2 regions of the Lysobacter antibioticus genome follow, and region 1 is predicted to be linked to the other one. Evidence: riboswitches for the same ligand, from Rfam matches in the RefSeq annotation. Region 1 holds a riboswitch; the other holds the start of a gene.
What was found. A riboswitch is a leader RNA that binds a small molecule or an ion and turns the genes downstream of it on or off. The one in region 1 is predicted to bind S-adenosylhomocysteine.
Positions count from the first base shown of each region.

Region 2: it holds a riboswitch for S-adenosylhomocysteine, as region 1 does, so the genes downstream of both, GLA29479_RS02215 (ATP-grasp domain-containing protein) here and ahcY (adenosylhomocysteinase) in region 1, are expected to answer to the same signal.

Region 1 is NZ_CP013141.1:5,002,460-5,005,780, reverse strand. It holds gene GLA29479_RS20315 (hypothetical protein) at 1-260, opposite strand, end outside; gene ahcY (adenosylhomocysteinase) at 663-2,108, opposite strand; S-adenosyl-L-homocysteine riboswitch at 2,181-2,300, opposite strand; gene GLA29479_RS20305 (alpha/beta hydrolase family protein) at 2,562-3,321, shown strand, end outside.
Region 2 is NZ_CP013141.1:529,465-532,785, reverse strand. It holds gene ggt (gamma-glutamyltransferase) at 1-1,064, shown strand, start outside; S-adenosyl-L-homocysteine riboswitch at 1,268-1,348, shown strand; gene GLA29479_RS02215 (ATP-grasp domain-containing protein) at 1,361-2,344, shown strand; gene GLA29479_RS02210 (gamma-glutamylcyclotransferase family protein) at 2,388-2,741, shown strand; gene GLA29479_RS02205 (hypothetical protein) at 2,773-3,321, opposite strand, start outside.

The sequences.
Region 1 (3,321 bases):
GTCTGCAAGGCGAGGGTGGTCTTGTCGCGCCACTCCAGCCCTTCGGGCGACAGGTCGGTGCCGTCGAGTGCGGCGAACCGTTCCATGTACTTGTCGCCGTAGCCCATGTAGTAATCCGGCGGTTCGACGCCCGGGTTGCGCGCCTGGAAGTCGGCCAGGCGCTGTTCGTAGTAATCCGGGGTGCCGACCTCGACCGGCGCCGGATCGTTGGCGGGCGGGGTGTAGCTCGGAAACGACGGGCCGTCGATGGGGCGGATCATGGCGTGCTCCTGCAGGATCTCGCTGCCAGCCTAACGGCCGCGATGGCGCCTGCCAGCCTCGGTCGGACCCTAGGTCGGGCGGCGATTTGCCGGTTCAGCCGAGATGGATTCCAGTGTGCCTTCTGGTCCATTCCATGCAGTCGTCGGGGCGATGCATCGCTCGTGCCGATGCCTGTCGCGGCTCGCGCCGCTCCTACCCCAAAGCCCCGCATCCAAAGGGTAGGAGCGGCGCGAGCCGCGACCGCGATGCTGCGGCCAGCGGCGCCACTGCGATGCCCTAGCTGGCCGCGACGCGGCGTACCCCGCTCGATCGCACGGCCCTAAAGCAGCGCCGCACAAAAAAAACGGGCGCCGAAGCGCCCGTTTTTCTTGTCGCATCGATCCGCCTCGCGGCGGGACCGATCAGTAGCGGTAGTGATCCGGCTTGTACGGGCCGTCGACCGAGACGCCCAGGTACTTGGCCTGATCGTCGGTCAAGGTGGTCAGCTTCACGCCGATCTTTTCCAGGTGCAGACGCGCGACTTCTTCGTCGAGCTTCTTCGGCAGGATGTAGACCTTGGCTTCGTAGGTTTCCTTGTTCGCCCACAGCTCGATCTGCGCCAGGGTCTGGTTGGCGAACGAGTTGGACATGACGAAGCTCGGGTGGCCGGTGGCGCAGCCGAGGTTGACCAGGCGGCCTTCGGCCAGCAGGAAGATCGAGTTGCCACCGGCGAAGGTGTACTTGTCGACCTGCGGCTTGATGTTCAGGCGCTTGGCGCCCGACGCGGCCAGCGCATCGACCTGGATCTCGTTGTCGAAGTGGCCGATGTTGCAGACGATGGCCTGGTCCTTCATCTGCTGCATGTGGGCCAGGGTCAGCACGTCCTTGTTGCCGGTGGTGGTGACGTAGATGTCGCCGCGGCCGAGGGTGCTCTCGACGGTGTTGACCTCGAAGCCTTCCATCGCCGCCTGCAGGGCGTTGATCGGGTCGATCTCGGTGACCACGACGCGGGCGCCGTAAGCGCGCAGCGAATGGGCCGAGCCCTTGCCGACGTCGCCGTAACCGCAGACCACGGCGACCTTGCCGGCCAGCATCACGTCCATCGCGCGCTTGAGGCCGTCGGCCAGCGACTCGCGGCAGCCGTAGAGGTTGTCGAACTTCGACTTGGTGACCGAGTCGTTGACGTTGATCGCCGGGACCAGCAGCGAGCCGGCTTCGGCGAGCTGGTACAGGCGGTGCACGCCGGTGGTGGTCTCTTCGGAGACGCCCTTCCAATGCTTGACGACTTCGTGCCAGAAGCCCGGACGCTCGGCATGCACGCGCTTGAGCAGGTTCTTGATGACCTGTTCTTCGTGGTTGCCCGACGGGGTGTTGACCCAGCCGTCGCCGTTTTCGAGCTCGTAGCCCTTGTGGATCAGCAGGGTGACGTCGCCGCCGTCGTCGACGACCAACTCCGGGCCGCGGAACTTGACCGCGCCGTCGCCCGGGAAGGTCAGCGCTTCGAGGGTGCAATCCCAATACTCTTCCAGCGACTCGCCCTTCCAGGCGAACACCGGGGTGCCGCTGGCGGCGATCGCGGCGGCGGCATGGTCCTGGGTCGAGAAGATGTTGCACGAAGCCCAGCGCACGTCGGCGCCGAGGTCGCGCAGGGTCTCGATCAGCACCGCGGTCTGGATGGTCATGTGCAGCGAGCCGGTCACGCGCACGCCCTTGAGCGATTGCGCGGCGGCGTACTTCTTGCGGATCGACATCAGGCCCGGCATTTCGTGCTCGGCGATGTCGATTTCCTTGCGGCCCCAATCGGCCAGGGTGATGTCGGCGACCTTGTAGTCGCCTTCGGTCGAGAAGGTCTTGGGTACTGCGTTCATGGTGTGTCGCTCCAGTTCTTTGGGGAGCCGGCGGATGCCGGGTCCGGCGAGTCATCGCTCGAAAGCGATCGCTCAAACCGGGCGCCGTTGGGACTACGCCTCGCCGAGCCTGGCCGTCATTCTGGAAGTCCGTAGCGGGTACGGGCTTTGCGGAAAGTTCCGCGGATGACGGTCGCAGCGCCCCTCGGCGGGCTGAGCGCGCAGTATATCGCGGCGCCCATGACCATCGCACGGCGCAGAGCCGGATGCGCCTGAATATGACGTTCATCGCGAAACCGGGGCGGCCGCTCTGCGGCGTCCCGCAGCAGCCCCAATGGCATAGGCCGACGATCGCGGCAGCGGGCTAAGCTCGGTCCGGGGTCTGTGGCCGCATCGTCTGTGGCCGCATCGGCCGGCACGAGCCCCGCCAGGCCGCATGGCCCCGGATTTTCTTCACTACGGATCGGATCGAGCATGAACTCAGTCGCGCGACGCACCGGCCACGACGGCCAGCCCTCCCGTAAGCCGGCCCCCAAGGCCCAGCGCTGGCCGGCTTTGTTGCTGCTCCTGCTGCCGTTGGCGGCGACGGCGCAGACCGCGCCGGGCGGCGGCTACCAGCTGCCGCCGAAGGCCTTGCAGGCCATCGTCGACGCGCCGCGGCCGCCGCAGATGTTCACCAGCCCGAAGCGCGATCTGGTCGCGCTGGTGCAGACGCCGTCGCTGCCGGGCATCGAGGTGGTCGCGCAACCCGAACTCAAGCTCGCCGGCCTGCGCATTCATCCGCGCACCCGGGCGCAGAGCCGCTTCGCGTTCGGCACCGGTCTGAGCCTGCTCGATATCGCCAGCGGCAAGGGCCTGAAGGTGGAAGGCCTGCCGGCGCCGTTGTCGCTGGCGACCTTGGAGTGGTCGCCCGACCAGCGCTGGATCGCTTTCAACCGCGTCGACAGCGCCAGCGGCGCCAACGAGCTGTGGCTGCTCGAAGTCGGCCAGCGCCGCGCGCATAAGCTGGTGTCCGGCCTCAACACCGTATCCGGCCGCGGTTACGCCTGGATGCCGGACAGCCGCCGACTGCTGGTGCAGTTGCAGCCCGAGGGGCAGGGCGAAGCGCCGCCGGCGAACGCCACCCCGACCGGGCCGGCGGTGCAGGAAACCGAAATCAGCGCGACGGTCCGGCAGATCCGCACCTATCAGGACTTGTTGCGCAACGAGAGCGACGCGCGCGTATTCGAGTACT
Region 2 (3,321 bases), 1.3 Mb from region 1:
ACCTCGCCAGCACCCTGGAGCAGATCGCGAAGGGCGGGCGCGATGCGTTCTACAAGGGCGAGATCGCCCACACCATCGACGCCTATTTCAAGGCCAACGACGGTTTCCTGAGTTACGACGACCTCGCCGCCCATCGCGGCGAGTGGGTCGAACCGGTCAGCACCAACTACCGCGGCTACGACGTCTGGGAACTGCCGCCGAACGGCCAGGGCATCGCCGCACTGCAGATCCTCAACCTGCTCGAACCCTACGACCTGAAGTCCTACGGCTTCGGCAGCGTCGAGCACCTGCACCTGTTCACCGAGGCCAAGAAGCTCGCCTTCGCCGACCGCGCGCGCTGGTACGCCGACCCGGCGTTCTCGAAGTCGCCGGTCGCGAAATTGATTTCCAAGGACTACGCCGCGCAACGGCGCAAGCTGATCTCGATGGACAAGGCCCTGCGCGAAGTGCAGCCGGCGACACCGAAGGAACTCGACGAAGGCGACACCATCTATATGACCGTCGCCGATGCCGACGGCATGATGGTGTCGCTGATCCAGTCCAACTACCGCGGCATGGGCAGCGGCATGGCACCGCCGGGCCTGGGCTTCATCTTCCAGGACCGCGGCGAGCAGTTCGTGCTCAAGCAAGGCCATCCCAATTCGTTCGCGCCGGGCAAGCGGCCGTTCCACACCATCATCCCCGCGTTCGTGACCAAGGACGGCAAACCCTGGCTGTCGTTCGGGGTGATGGGCGGGGCGATGCAGCCGCAGGGCCATGCCCAGATCGTGATCAACCTGATCGACTTCGGCATGAACCTGCAGGAAGCCGGCGACGCCCCGCGTCTGCAGCACGACGGTTCCACCGAACCGGCCGGCCAGGCCACGGTCATGAGCGACGGCGGCGAACTCGACCTGGAGACCGGCTTCAGCTACGAGACCGTGCGCGAGCTGATGCGCCGCGGCCACAGCGTGCGCTTCGCCCACGGCCCTTACGGCGGCTACCAGGCGATCATGGTCAACCCCCACGGCGGCTACGTCGGCGCCAGCGAATCGCGCAAGGACGGCCAAGCCGCGGGCTACTGAGAAGGCGCCGGCTTCAAGGGTAGGAGCGACGCAAGTCGCGACCGCGCAACCTCATGAACCGGCGCAGTCGCGGCTCGCGCCGCTCCTACCCAAAAACATCGCCGCGCGATTGACAGCGCCGACCGTGCTATCGAACACTATTCGCGCGGCGTCGCCACGACGCCGCGCACCAGTTGCGGATCGCCCCCGGGCCATCCGCAGTCCGGACCGAGGGGTGCTGCGACGGAACCGACGCGTTCCGCCACGCTCGATCCGCGATGCCGAGACAAGGGCGCCCTCCCGATCATGGAGGCGTCATGCCCGTTGTTTCCCACACCGCGTCCGACGACGCGAACATCCATCCCGGTGCCGCGATCGGCGCCATCAGCGCTGCGTCGCCGAACGGCTTCCAGCTCGCCCTGGTCACCTCGACCGTCTACGCCGAGTTCCATCCCGACGACGCCGGTCTCGTCGACGCCCTGCGCGGGCACGGCATCGAGCCGGTCGCCTGCGTCTGGAACGACCCGGCGGTGGACTGGACCCGCTTCGATGCCGTCCTGGTCCGCACCACCTGGGACTATTTCCGCCACTACGACGACTTCCTCGCCTGGTACGACCAGATCGAAACCCTCGGCCTGCCGATCGCCAACGAACTGCCCTTGCTGCGCTGGAACAGCAACAAGCGCTACCTGCTCGAACTCGCCGCTCGCGATGTCGCGATCATCCCGACCGTGTCGGCGCCCGGCGATGCGCTCGCCGAGGCGGTCGCGCCCATGTCCGGCCAGGACGTGGTGATCAAGCCCACGGTCAGCGGCGGCGCCTGGCATACCATGCGCGGCCGGGTCGGCGAGGCCGCCTTCGCCGAGTTGCTCGCGGCGCTGCCGCGCGATCTCGATTATCTGGTGCAGCCGTTCATGCCCGAGATCGTCGCCGAGGGCGAGTGGTCGCTGATGTTCTTCGACGGCCACTACAGCCACGCCGTGCTCAAGAAACCCAGCGCCGGCGATTACCGCGTGCAGACCGATTTCGGCGGCAGTGCGAGCTTGACCGAGCCCGACCCGGCGATTCTCGCCGCGGCCCGGCACGCGCTCGACGCCGTGGCCGCCCTGGGCTATCGCGACCAGGCCTATGTGCGCGTGGACGGGGTGATGACCGCCGACGGCTTCCGCCTGATGGAACTGGAATTCATCGAACCCTTCCTGCACTTCGCCGCATATCCGCCGGCGGCGGAGATGTTCGCCGCACAACTGGCGCGACGCTGGCCGAGCGTGCGCGAATCGGCGACGCTCGCCGCCGGATAAGCTTCTGCATCGCGCCGCCGCGAGGCGGCGCAACGGAGTCCGCATGCCCCCCGCAAGCACCGAATCCTTGTTCTCCTACGGCACCTTGCAACAGACCGGCGTGCAGCAGGCCACCTTCGGCCGTCTGCTCCAAGGCGAGGCCGACGCCTTGGTCGGTTATCGCCGCACGATGGTGAAGATCGAAGACGCGCAGGTCGTCGCCACCAGCGGCGAGGCCTATCACCCGATCCTCGAAGCCAGCGGCGACCCGCACGACCGCGTCGAAGGCATGGTGTTCGCGATCACCGCCGAGGAACTGGCCCATGCCGACGCCTACGAAGTGGACGACTACGAACGTGTGCAGGCCGAGTTGGCGTCGGGGCGGCGCGCGTGGGTGTACGTGAAACGCCGCGACTGAAGCGGCGGCCGGCGCTTGATCGGTGGACCGGTCAAGCGCTCGCCGCGAAGCCGCGCAGCAAGACCATCGCGGCGACGACCGCCGCGACCATCAACACCGCGATTCCGAGCGCGCGCCGTGAACCGCTGCGCGGCGCTGCCGGCGTAGGCGCCGCGGCCACAATGCCAGGACGAAGCCTTGATGGCGTCTGCGGCGGCGAGTACCGCGCCTCGTCCTCCGGTCGCGCGAACTCGGCCAGATAACCTTCGTATTCGGGGCCGTCCTGGAACAGTTCCGGCCGCGGCCGCGGATTGACGAAGAACCAATTGCCGGCCTGATCGTAGGCGTCGTAGCCGGGGCGATACATGCGCGAGGCGCGCATCGCCGCGTCGGGCTCGACCGGTACGGCGCTGCCGACCTGGATCAGCATAGCCCGCCAGCCCTCGAGCGCCTGCGGCGAATCCGCTTCGACGCAGGCCTCCTCGTAATTGCCGTTGCCCAGGCCGACGATCAAGGCGAAGGCGAGCTTCGGATGATCGAGCGCGAACCGATGCGCCTGCGGCCGCTGTCGCTGCGCGCCTTGCCAGTGCCTGCACCAATC